DNA from 3 places in the Sporosarcina beigongshangi genome. Region 3 is predicted to be linked to each of the others. Evidence: riboswitches for the same ligand, from Rfam matches in the RefSeq annotation. Region 3 holds a riboswitch; each other region holds the start of a gene.
What was found. Region 3 has a riboswitch for lysine ahead of dapA (4-hydroxy-tetrahydrodipicolinate synthase). Riboswitches for the same ligand answer to the same signal wherever they lie in the genome.
Positions count from the first base shown of each region.

Region 1: another riboswitch for lysine. It lies ahead of R2B77_RS08965 (Na+/H+ antiporter NhaC family protein); the one in region 3 lies ahead of dapA (4-hydroxy-tetrahydrodipicolinate synthase).
Region 2: another riboswitch for lysine. It lies ahead of R2B77_RS01660 (aspartate kinase); the one in region 3 lies ahead of dapA (4-hydroxy-tetrahydrodipicolinate synthase).

Region 1 is NZ_JAWLIR010000014.1:3,008-7,299, reverse strand. Features, by position in the region: gene R2B77_RS08970 (ABC transporter substrate-binding protein) at 1-474, opposite strand, end outside; gene R2B77_RS08965 (Na+/H+ antiporter NhaC family protein) at 732-2,297, opposite strand; lysine riboswitch at 2,442-2,621, opposite strand; gene yunB (sporulation protein YunB) at 2,747-3,511, opposite strand; gene R2B77_RS08955 (bifunctional metallophosphatase/5'-nucleotidase) at 3,558-4,292, opposite strand, start outside.
Region 2 is NZ_JAWLIR010000002.1:225,464-229,755, reverse strand. Features, by position in the region: gene uvrC (excinuclease ABC subunit UvrC) at 1-1,792, shown strand, start outside; lysine riboswitch at 1,840-2,018, shown strand; gene R2B77_RS01660 (aspartate kinase) at 2,111-3,337, shown strand; gene R2B77_RS01655 (YslB family protein) at 3,374-3,790, opposite strand; gene R2B77_RS01650 (succinate dehydrogenase cytochrome b558 subunit) at 4,016-4,292, shown strand, end outside.
Region 3 is NZ_JAWLIR010000006.1:29,438-33,729, reverse strand. Features, by position in the region: gene R2B77_RS04550 (GntR family transcriptional regulator) at 1-381, shown strand, start outside; gene R2B77_RS04545 (DUF7916 family protein) at 408-1,325, shown strand; lysine riboswitch at 1,436-1,613, shown strand; gene dapA (4-hydroxy-tetrahydrodipicolinate synthase) at 1,873-2,757, shown strand; gene R2B77_RS04535 (ABC transporter permease) at 2,966-3,751, opposite strand; gene R2B77_RS04530 (ABC transporter ATP-binding protein) at 3,767-4,292, opposite strand, start outside.

The DNA.
Region 1 (4,292 bases), on a different contig from region 3:
TACAAACTCATTAACACTTCCATCGTCTTTAACCGTTACTGTCGGGCTTGTACCTGATGGAGTAATAAGCGGTACTTCATTGCCATTAGCAATTTCAGCCTGTGCAACCGTCGCGCCACTTGTCGCCGCGCCAATAATCGCTACAACTTTATCTTGTGTGACTAATTTAAGTGCTGCATTTGTTGCTTCCGCAGGGTCAGACTTATTATCCACCTTGACTAGTTCAATATCCTTGCCGTCTACGCCACCTGCTGCGTTAATTTCTTCAACAGCTAATTCAATTCCTGAAAGTTCTGATGTCCCGTATGAGGCAACTGCTCCAGACAATTCTAGGTTAACGCCGATTTTAATCGTGTCGCCACCCTTACTGCTTGAACTGTCTCCATCTGCCTTTTCCCCTGCGCCGCACCCTGCCAATAGTCCAACTGCAAGAGTTGCTGTGGCGAATATGCCTGCGAATTTTTTTAATTTCAATTGAAATCCCCCTTGTGATTTAAAATTCTAACAATTTGAAACGTAGATATTGAATCCCCCAGTGTTCCTCCTTCATAGTATTTTAAAACTAAGAATTGAGTGATTACTACTTTCAAGATTGTTTTATAATCTTATTGACTAGTATATATACCTAACTGACTATTGTCAAAACATTTTTTTGTCCAAAAATTGTTTTAATATAATAAAAGAAGCGATGAATTTTCATCGCTTTCTCGTTTCAACCTATAATTATGCGGTTAGCTTACTGTTTCTCTTCTCGCCCTTATCGTCCAAATCGTAAATAATACGATGAGAATGATAATTACAGCGGCAAGGCCAATCCACACAGAGCCTGTTGCACCTAGTACGAAATAACCTATAGTAGCGACAATAGCACTAATAAGCGCATAGGGTAATTGTGTCGTAACGTGATCCATCAAGTTACTGCCTGCACCTGTCGACGACAAGATCGTTGTATCTGATATTGGTGAACAATGATCTCCAAACACAGCCCCTGCTAGAACTGCTGCAAGTGCCGGTAATAACATTTCAGGCGCGGCGTCAATCATAATTGTCCCGGCAATCGGAAGCAATATTCCGAACGAGCCCCATGATGTCCCCGTAGCAAACGCCATCAGACTTGCCAGGATAAAGATAATAACTGGTAAAAATGCAACTGGTAGATTTGCTCTTAACACGACTTCTGATAAATAAGCACCCGTATCCAAAATAGCAATTAAATCCGTTAAGGCCCACGCAAATATCAGGATCAACACGGCAGGCATCATAGATTGTACACCGCCTATAAAGGCACGAACCATCAGCTGCATTGAAGCAGTTTCATTGGATTTCATCTGTAACCCATATAGAATTGCAGCGGCTAATGCCCCGGCGATTCCACCTGCCAGCAAGGACAGAGGCACATCCGTATTCTCAAATATTGACCATATGCTTGAGGATCCACCAATCACATAGCCTGTCCAAAGCATCATGGCAAACGTGACAACTACAAGCGACACAATTGGCGCGACTAGATCGCGTACACGACCATAAGTGTGTGCAGGGAAATCCTCTTTTAATTGACCAGGAATCCCTTTATTCGGATCAAATAATTGGCCTTCCTCTTTCGCAAGCCTTTCATGCTTCTTCATCGTGAATAAATCGATATCCGTCCATGCAAAGAAGAAAACCATTGCAAGCGTTGCAACAACGTAGAAATTCATCGGTGCCATCATGATAAATGCAGACAACGGCGAATAACTGATAGCTGCAGCCCCTCCAAATATAAGGGCCATCTGTCCAATTAAGAACGCTCCCCAGCTTGAAATGGGCGAAATCGAACAAATAGGTGCTGACGTCGAATCGATAAAATAAGCCAATTTCGCACGCGAAATTTTATGCTGATCTGTAATCGGACGAGCAATTTGTCCCACGGCTAATGCATTAAAATAATCATCTACGAAAATAGCGATTCCTAGAAGTACCGTCAGCATTTTCGCTCCTCGCCCTGTCTTAATGCGACGTTCAGCCCACTCTGCAAACGCCCTACTACCACCAGACAAACTGACGAATGCTGTAATCACTCCAAGTAAAAGAATGAATAGCATAATGTAAATATTATACGTATTCAATGCCCCTTCATCCCAGAAGGAGACAATCATTCCATTCCACAAATACTTTATGGATTCACTCGGTGAAAAGGATGCTGTCAGTACAGCGGCAGCGATAATCCCTGATCCAAGTGATAGCAATACCCGTTTTGTTGCCAATACCATTACAATGGCAATTAGTGGCGGCAAAATCGACACCCATGTTCCAATCATTCTAAAAATCCTCCATATTGTTGGGTCGAGGCCCTTCATGGGGGAATAAAAAAACCGACTCCTATCGACACTTAGAGAAGTGTAATGGGAGTCGACCTTATCTACATTGCGTTTGTTGGATAAATAAATTGGCTTATCTAACGTACGACTTGTAGCTCATCATACATCACAAAGATGCATGACAGTGTTATCCCTATTCGGAATAACCCCAGCCTGTTGGACTTGACAACCCCAACAAACTTCGGCAAAGCTTCCTTTTACACACGGTCATAGATGTCAATCTCTCGTATGCTACTCATAAGCAATGCAGCCTCTACCCAATCGGTATTTTATTAACTATACTAGCCTAACAATAAACCGTGGTACTTTCAAGTCTTTTAAAAAAGGAAAGAGAGTATTTATTTTTCAGCCGAGGATAATATCTAGAATGTAGGACCCTTATGCATTACTTATTCCTGTTTCGGAAGTTGGACTGGAATTTCGACATTAGGCGCTGCACCTCCACCACCGCTGTAAACTGGAGGAACAGTTCCCGGTATAATCCCCATTGCAACCAAAATTCTTTGCTCCACTTTACTTTCTCTCGTGGCTAATGGCACGATAATCTGAACGTTCACTGTCAAAACAACATTCACTTCGACAGATGCACTGTTGATACCAAATTCCTTAATAGTCGGTTCAATATCAGTGTGTACTTCACCAATGACATGAAAACGAATGGGGATTTTAGGTCCTAGATTCCCTAGCAAAGGAATATTAAGCGCCTGGCCAACTGGCACAAAAAAGACGATTCCTTCTTGGTTTTCCATCGCCTGTGAATCGTATTCGATATTATCGCGCACTGGTAACACGTCAAAATTACCGGCTTCTGCCTCCTTAAGATGAGTAGCAACGAGTGCGTGTATCTCTCCCACTACCCGATTGGCGGCCTCCGCATTGATCTTTATTACCCCAGTAGACTCATTTGAACTAGTAGGAAACATCTCTTCAACACTAGGAAATGTAAGGTCCTTTGATGTAATCGCTTTGTTAATGACATGCGCAGAGATAATACGCGTTTGCGCCTCTGCATATCGAACATAGATGGGTGTCAATCTCATATTAACAATGTATAGGGATAAGGCAATTGCGATTAGAAATGCTGGAATAAGGAGCGGTAGCATTCTTCGTTTCTTTTTCCTAGATTTTCGAGAAAATTGACTTTGAAATCTCAAAACGACTCCTCCTGCTGTTACAATATGCAGAAAAGGAGCCGTTTATTCAGTACAATTCAGTGCCATACCAGCCTAGCACATCTCTGATTAGTTCTGGCATACAATAGTCTTTCTTCGCCTCTTGAAGAATCGGAAAGAAAAATCCAAATGTAAACATATCCAATGTCGCTAGCGTATACGATTGTCCTTTGACGACTTCTCGATTCCCGGCATAGAGCTTGCCATGACGATTCTTGTACAATCTTTCATGAATCATTGCCCCCATTAGCGTACCACGAAAGCCCAGTCCTTTAATTTCAATCTGTGGCCATTCTTCATTCAATGATAGCTCATATACCTCTTGTAGTTCTGCCCCGTCTAATGTGATGATACATGGATTTATCGGATGTGGTAATAACGTGTGCAAGCTTTCTTTCGTTACCCAGCCCTTGTCTAAGCTACCAAGAAAAATACCTGCGTTAAACAATGCACAATCCGCCTTTGTGTACGCGATTAAGGCACGACCAAAAAAGGAAGCTAATGGACTGACTCCAAATAAGTTTTGCGGTAGAGCCGTCGGATTATAATACACTTTCTCCTGCATTGCCTGCTTACCCGATTCGATAAGTCCAGTCACCTGACTGACGTCTTCCTCGGTACGAATCAGCTGATCTGCTCTGTATAACTTCGCAGCCATCTTTACTACTTTTTTCACAGCAACATCAACGTCTACTGTCACACGACCAACATATTCTCCATATTTCCCTGTCGCGGCTAGTAGCGTATTTCCGACGAGCTTGCC
Region 2 (4,292 bases), on a different contig from region 3:
GAATGAATTGATTGAACAGAAATTGGCGATTTTACCCGAGTTGCCGGGCTGTTATTTTATGAAGGATCGGCAAGGAACCGTTATATATGTTGGGAAAGCGAAAGTATTAAAAAATCGGGTGCGTAGCTATTTCACGGGCAGTCATGATGGGAAAACACAGCGGCTCGTAGGTGAAATTGAGGATTTTGAGTATATGGTCACCTCATCCAATATTGAGGCACTTGTGCTTGAATTGAATCTTATTAAACAGTACGACCCGAAATACAATATTATGTTGAAAGACGATAAAACCTATCCCTACTTGAAAATTACAACCGAGCGCCATCCTAAATTAATCATTACGCGGCAAGTGAAGAAGGATAAAGGGAAATATTTTGGCCCGTATCCGAATGCTTATGCAGCAGGGGAGACGAAAAAGTTATTAGACCGACTGTATCCGTACCGAAAATGTCAGACGATGCCAGATCGTGTGTGCTTGTACTATCATATCGGTCAATGTCTAGCCCCATGCGTCAATGAAGTTGATCAGGAGATTTATAAGGAAATGGTGGACGACATTAGTCGTTTCCTAAATGGCGGCTATAAAAGTGTCAAGAAGGAATTGACCGAAAAAATGTCCTCCGCTGCGGAAAATTTGGAGTTTGAGCGTGCGAAAGAGTATCGGGATCAAATTACAAATATTGAAGCAGTTATGGAAAAACAAGCGATGACAATGAATGATTTTACGGATCGTGATATTTTTGGTTATGCAATTGAAAATGGCTGGATGTGTGTTCAGGTATTTTTTGTACGGCAGGGGAAATTGATTGAAAGGGATGTGTCGCTGTTTCCGCTTTACCAAGACCCTGAAGACGAGCTACTGACATTCATCGGACAATTTTATGGGAAGTCCGAGCATTTGCTACCAAAGGAAATCTTATTATCTCAAGGGGTTGACAGTGAATTGGTTCGTCAGCTTCTGAACGTCAATGTATTTATTCCGCAACGAGGGAAAAAGAAATCATTGGTGGATCTTGCTATTAAAAATGCGGAAATGTCATTGAAGGATAAGTTTCAGCTGATGGAAAGGCAAGAACAGCGAACGATTGGTGCGTGCGAGGAACTGGGTGAGGCGATGAATATAACGATACCGCTTCGCATCGAGGCTTTTGATAACTCCCATACGTACGGGGCTGATCCTGTTTCTGCGATGGTGTCATTTGTCGATGGCAAACCGAATCGCAAGGATTATCGCAAATATGTAACGAAAACAGCTGCTGCGCATGATGATTATGGTGCAATGCGAGAGGTTGTGAGAAGGCGTTATAGCCGTGTGCTGACGGACGACTTACCGTTACCTGATTTAGTCGTCATTGACGGTGGGAAGGGGCATATGGAGGCGGCACGAGAGATTATTGAGGACGAGCTAGGACTTTCCATTCCTATTGCGGGACTGGCGAAAGATGATAAACACCAGACGGCGCAATTGTTGTATGGCAATCCCATTGATATGATTCCGTTAAAAAGAACAAGTGAAGCCTTTTATTTATTGCAGCGGATACAAGATGAGGTGCACCGTTTTGCCATTACATTCCACAGACAACGGCGTGAAACGAATTCATTAACATCTGCGCTTGACGGGTTACCGGGTGTGGGGCCGAAACGTAAGCAACAGTTGTTGAAACATTTTGAGTCGGTGAAAAAGATTCGTGAAGCCTCTGTAGAAGCTTTGCAGCAAGCGGGCTTGCCTGGGGCAGTTGCTAAGGGAGTTGAGGCGTATTTTCGTCAAGAGGCATTGCGAGAGAAAGAGTAATATGATAAAGTAAATGCACTGAATTTTTCACTTACAATTATATATGAAGTGAGGATAGAGGCGCGAATGCTAATAGTACATTTCCGGAGAGCGACAGCTCGGTGAAGGAAATTGAAAGGGGTATTCGCCGAAGCGGACAAATCGACTGTCACGATTGTTTGGCTGGATTTCCATTGAAGAAATGGGAGTCTGTCAGGTATTGACTACCTGGAGAGCTATCCGTACGGAGCATCTCTTTAATGATGTCTCCAATCGGACCCGGCTCTCAACTTATTGAGGGCCGTTTTTGCATACAGGAGAAAGACGGAGGAATGGATAATGGAACGAATCGTAATGAAATTCGGGGGGACTTCAGTCGCGAACCCGGAAAGAATCGCACGTGCGGCGCAGCTTGTAGTAAGGGAAGTGAATAGTGGCAAACAAGTTGCGGTCATCGTTTCGGCAATGGGGAAAACGACAGATGAGCTACTATCGCTTGCGAAAGAAGTGAACTCGGCGGCAGGTCGACGTGAGCTCGATATGCTTTTGGCAACGGGCGAACAAGTGACGGCATCCCTACTTGCAATGGCGATTTCTGGAGAAGGTGTGGAGGCACATTCTTATACAGGATGGCAGGCAGGTGTCCTGACGGAGTCGGTTCATGGCAATGCGCGCATTGAACAGGTACAAGCAGATAGAGTGAGTGCTGCCCTAACTTCGGGAACCGTCGCGGTCATTACAGGCTTCCAGGGAGCTGATATGCATGGTGAATTAACGACGCTTGGTCGCGGAGGTTCCGATACAAGTGCAGTTGCTATCGCTATTGCACTGGGGGCTTCTATTTGTGATATTTACACGGATGTCGAAGGGGTATTTACGACAGATCCAAGACTCATTAAACAAGCTCAAAAGCTTGAGGAAATATCCTATGATGAAATGCTGGAGATTGCGAATTTGGGGGCGGGTGTACTTCATCCACGAGCAGTTGAATTTGCGAAAAACCATCAAATGCCTTTGCGTGTTAGACCGGCTCATATAGAGGGGGAAGGAACGATTATCAAGGAGGAAATTGATTTGGAAAATAATTTAGTTGTGCGGGGCATCGCCTTTGAGCGAGATATCGTTCGGATAACAGTGATGTACAACGTCCCATACAATGGCTCACTTGCCAATATATTCACAGCTCTTGCGGAGCACCATGTCAACGTTGATATTATTGTTCAGACGATTAGAGAGGATGTCCAACCATCTGTGTCATTCTCTATCAAAAAAGAGGATTTTGCCGAAGTGATTAATGTATTAGAATCCAATAAAGAAGCACTCGGTTATAGTCGTGCCGATTTTGAAGTAGGTCTAGCGAAGGTGTCGATTGTTGGCAGTGGAATGGTGTCTAACCCAGGTGTCGCGGCAAGTCTATTTGAGACTTTACGCCAAGTAGACATTCCGATAAAAATGGTCAGTACATCGGAAATTAAAGTGTCTGTCGTAATTCCAGAGCCTGAGATGGAGAAGGCTGTAGCAGCCCTTCATGAACAATTTGGATTAGATGCAGTAAAAGGAAAATGAAAAAAAGAGATGTAGCCACCACGGCTACATCTCTTTTTAAACGCCAATTTTAGTTTTGGTATCCCATTTCACTTGGAATGTAACGCGTCCTTTTTTGGGTTGCGCTTCTCCGTAGCATTCAGTCAAAAGTCCGTTCAATTTCTGATACTGTTCTGCAAGAAAGCCTGCTTCTAGTTGAAAAGATCTGTCTTGGATATTTATCTCATCGCCCATAATCATTGTGAAAAAGGCCTCATCTTTTTGCATTTTTTCGAGGGAAAGAATTCCCCATCCTGCCTCTTGAAAGAACATTGGAAGCTCTTCAACGCTAAAAACAGGAAATTTCCTTGCGACTTCTTTTCCTGCCCAATAAAGAATATCACCTTGGTGAGTACCTAAAATACTAGGTAAGACATGGTCGCGTAAAAGGTCATAGCCGAAATGAGTCGGCGAAAGATTTGTATTATTTTCCAATCGTCTATGCAATCCTTTCGGATGAAAATAAGTGAAATACTTTTAATATAGAAGTAATATGTTCGTAACAAAAAACCACATCATCTTGACCTCTTTAAAACAGAGGAGTACAATGGACATGTTCTAATATTGTACCACGAAGAGGGGAACCGTCAATGATTGCTTCGTGTCTAAACGATGACAACACTGATTTGGTAACCTCAGTAATAAGGGAGGGTAAAAGACTTGTCGAGAGAATCAGATTTTTACTTGCGCCGTCTTCATTCATTGCTCGGAATTATTCCGGTTGGACTTTTTGTTGCCCAACACTTGGTCATTAACCACTTTGCAACACGCGGCGAGGAAGCATTCAACACTGCATCTAACTTCATGGGGAGCTTACCATTCGTTCTATTTTTAGAATGGTTCATCATCTACATCCCACTTATGTTCCATGCGTTTTACGGCCTGTACATAGCTTTCACAGCAAAAAATAACGTACAACGCTACGGGACTTTCCGTA
Region 3 (4,292 bases):
ATAGCGCAAAAATTAGGGCTAAAAGAAGGATCACCTATTTATGAAATCAAAAGATTGCGCTTAGCCGACCATTTACCAATTGCTTTACAACTATTTTATACGTCAGTGGACCTCGTGCCAGGGTTAACAAAGGAAATTGCAGAACAGTCCATCTATCAATATGTCGAAAGTGAGCTTAACTTGAGTATATTGTCCGCACAACAGGATGTAGAAGCAATGGTTGCCGAGAAGCGTGAAGCAGAAGCTCTTCATATTAAAGTGGGTGATCCCGTACTCTATATTTCCCGAGTAGGTCTTGTTGAAAATGATAGTCCATTAGAGTTTGTACAATCATTTTATCGTGCTGACCGCTATAAATTCAAAGTGAAAGTGACAAGATAAAATACTAATTAAATGGAGGAATTTCTGTGAAAAGATTATTAGATTGTACCGCTTCCGATTTTCAAAAAATGAATGGCCAAGACTTAAAGAAATCGATACGCGCATGTGAAGGAAGAGTGATGTTATCGGAGACGATGACTTCTGTAGCACCATTATATCCAGGTATTACAAATGCTGAACTTGCTGCTTCCTTTGGTGCGGATTTACTATTATTGAATTTATTTGACGTTTTTAACCCTGCCGTTGAAGGATACAAATGCGATGAGAATGAATCAATCATTCAAAAGGTAAAAGAATTAACAGGGCGTCCTATCGGTCTAAATTTAGAACCCGTTGATCTGAACGCTGAACAAATTGAAAAGCTAGATACTGTTTCAAAGGGGCGAACAGCTACCGAAGAAGCATTACGTGAAGCTAAAAAGCTAGGCTTTGATTTTATTTGTTTAACTGGGAATCCCAAAACCGGAGTGACAAACGAGGAAACAGTCGTTGCCATTAAGAAGGCACGGGAGATTTTTGGTGAAGAAGGATTAATCATCGCTGGGAAAATGCATGGCGCTGGTGTCGCAAACGAAACAGGTAGCGGCATTATTTCAGAGGCGACTCTTTCAAGCTTTATCGAAGCAGGCGCTGATGTTATTTTAATGCCTGCCCCGGGAACTGTGCCAGGAATCACAGTCGATACAGCTGAAAAATACGTTCGCTTCGTCCACGCAAAAGGCGCGTTAGCCATGCTCACTATCGGCACAAGTCAAGAAGGAGCAGATGAGGCAACAATTCGTCAAATCGCACTCAATAGTAAAATGGCTGGTGCAGACATTTACCATATCGGCGATACAGGATTTTATGGAATCGCGGTGCCAGAAAACATCATGACCTATTCAATCGTTATCAGAGGCAGACGCCATACGTATGTAAGAATGGCAGCGTCAGTTAGGCGCTAAACGAGGATTTATCATACCGCCCAAACACTCCACTTTACTTTCAACTTGCAATTGTACTGAATACCGTGTAAGGTGGTAATAATTTAATATTACTTATTTCGAAACTTTGAAGTAAGGATAGAGGCGCAAAAACCATTAGTAGACAATCCGAGGATAATGAGATCCTACGAAGATTGTAGAAAGGGGGATTTGCCGAAGTGGAGAGACACTCATTATCTCGAAGCTGGTTCTGCGTTGAATAAGTGCAGGATTGTCATATAGGAAACTATATGGAGGGCTATCTTATGCAAAGAAATAATCCATTATTTCACTGCAACAACGAGCCCTCGTTGTTGCTTTTTTGCGTCTACTGATAAATTGCCCTCCACCCTCTATTTTATTTTTTATTTATCAATTACGCCTTGGCGTAATTGCGTCCGGATTTTTTTCGAGCTCGCTCGAATAGCTTCCTTAAAAATCCGTGACATCCGCCGGAGGCTTTATCTGAATTCAGCAAAGGTTTTCCGCTGAATTCAGATAATAAAAAATGAATAGGATGTGGAGAATGATGAATTTCGGACAAATTGTAACAGCGATGGTAACTCCTTTTAATGAACATGGGGACATTGATTTTGAAGCAACCAAAAATTTGATTGAGTATTTAATCGCCAATGGGTCGGATAGTTTAGTGGTGTCAGGGACGACTGGTGAGTCCCCGACGTTAACGACGGAAGAGAAAATAGCATTATTCAAATTTACAGTGGAGGTTGTCGATGGCAGAGTGCCGGTAATCGCTGGAACGGGCTCGAACAGCACAAGGGAATCGATTGAACTGACGATGTTAGCAGAAGATGTTGGTGTCGATGCGATTATGCTCGTCGCTCCCTACTATAATAAGCCATGCCAAGAAGGATTGTTTCAACACTTCCAAACGATTGCAGCGGCGACTTCTTTACCAATTATGTTATACAATGTGCCGGGACGAACAGTTGTCAACATCGATGTCGACACAGTCATACGCCTCGCAGCAATCACTAATATCGTCGCGATTAAAGAAGCTAGCGGTAATTTGGATGCAATGGCTGAAATCATCGAGCAAACACCAACAGAATTTTCCTTGTATAGCGGCGATGACGGCCTAACTATCCCGGTATTAGCAATTGGTGGAGCTGGCGTTGTTTCTGTCTCCTCCCATGTTGTAGGAAATGAAATGCAAACAATGATTAAAAACTTCAAAATGGGCAATATCAAAGAGGCGGCTGCAGACCACCGTAAATTGTTGCCTATTATGAAAGCCCTTTTTGCCGCCCCAAATCCATCACCAGTAAAAGCGGCATTGAATCTAAAAGGAATCCCCGTCGGCGGCGTCCGTTTGCCGATGATTCCATTGAACGATGAACAGCTCCATTCATTGCAACGTACGTTGTCTAGTTATGATAGTGTGAGTGTTTGATCATCACGGTGACACATTCACCTAAACACTTAGAAAAACACCATGCCCTATTCAATTCAATCAGGATTAAAGTACGACGGATAAAAATGGCAGCAGCTGTAAGGTTCTGAAAGAGGACATCCGTCCGACTCTAAAAAGGCTATCCAAAAGTTTATTACACTTTTGGATAGCCTTTTTCATTGATATGAAAGTAAACACTTGATGTTCATTAAAGAGGCAAGTCCTTGCCCTTAAAAACACGTATACCAATGATATAAATAACAATCCCCACAACCCCAAGTATAGTAAATGGCAACCAATAACTATCTCCACTTAAAATAGCAGCTGTGTCAAACAGTGAATTCAACGATAGATATTTGAATCCCTCCAAACTATCACTTACCTGTGCCATCAGGTGAAATAAGAAGAAGGCAACCGGAATACCCGCACCTAATGCCAGCGAATGTTTAGATAAATTGAAAATACAAGAGAACATGAAAGAAATGCCACTTGTTGCAAACATAAGAAGAAATAAGCCTGCATTCAGCGCTATAAAATCTACCAAATAGGTACCCAAATCTCCTTGAGAAATGTGTATGGCTACCATTCCCGCAAGCGTCACGATTAAAAACATCGTAAAAACAGCTGCAATTAAGTACAATGCCTGTGTTCGTACGACTGCCGTTCTCTTAATTGGCGTCGATAACAAATAGGCCATCGATCCTTTGTCTACTTGGGAGGCAACTAAACTATTTGCAGTCATAATTATAAAAATAAGAGGCAATATAACACCATGAATCGAATAAAACGTTTGTGTCAGCATCCCTAAAAAGCTTGTATCACCTAACAGACTTGCTAACGGCGTATCTTTGACCATATCGGCCATATTTGTTAGCGTAGAAGGTTCGAATACGGCAATCAGCACTGCATTTAAAACACTTAATACGACTGTAAATACAATCCACAGTTTGTAATTAGCCCGCACTGTTTGTTTAAAAATCGTGGCATTCATCATGACAAGCATCCTCTCTTAATATAGGCTTTTGAAGTATTTTTCAAGTGTATACTTGATCTCTGTAATAAATTGAATAGGATATCCTTTTAACACCCGTAAAAATGGATTGATATCCTGGTCATTCACAGTAACCGTGATTTGATACTGATCCTCTCTTTTTTCTATAAAAGTGAAGGGTTCGGATAAAAACCTTTGATAGTCTTGTGAAGTAGAAAAAGCAATTTTATATACCTTATCTGTGTTGTGTTTCACTTCGATTGTTGGTTTAACCGCGATAATCTTCCCTTCTTTAATAAGCGCCACTTTGTCACAAGTATGCTCAACCTCTTCAAACATATGGCTCGACATAAAAATGGTTTTTCCTTTTTTCTTTTCCTCATTTAATAAATTGACAAATTCAACTCTCATTAACGGGTCTAGTCCTGTTGTCGGCTCATCAAGGATTAAGATGTCTGGATCAGCCATGAAAGCTGCTACAATCGCTGTCTTTTGCTTCATCCCTTTAGACATTCGTTTTAAATTTGCTGTCGGATCGAGTTGA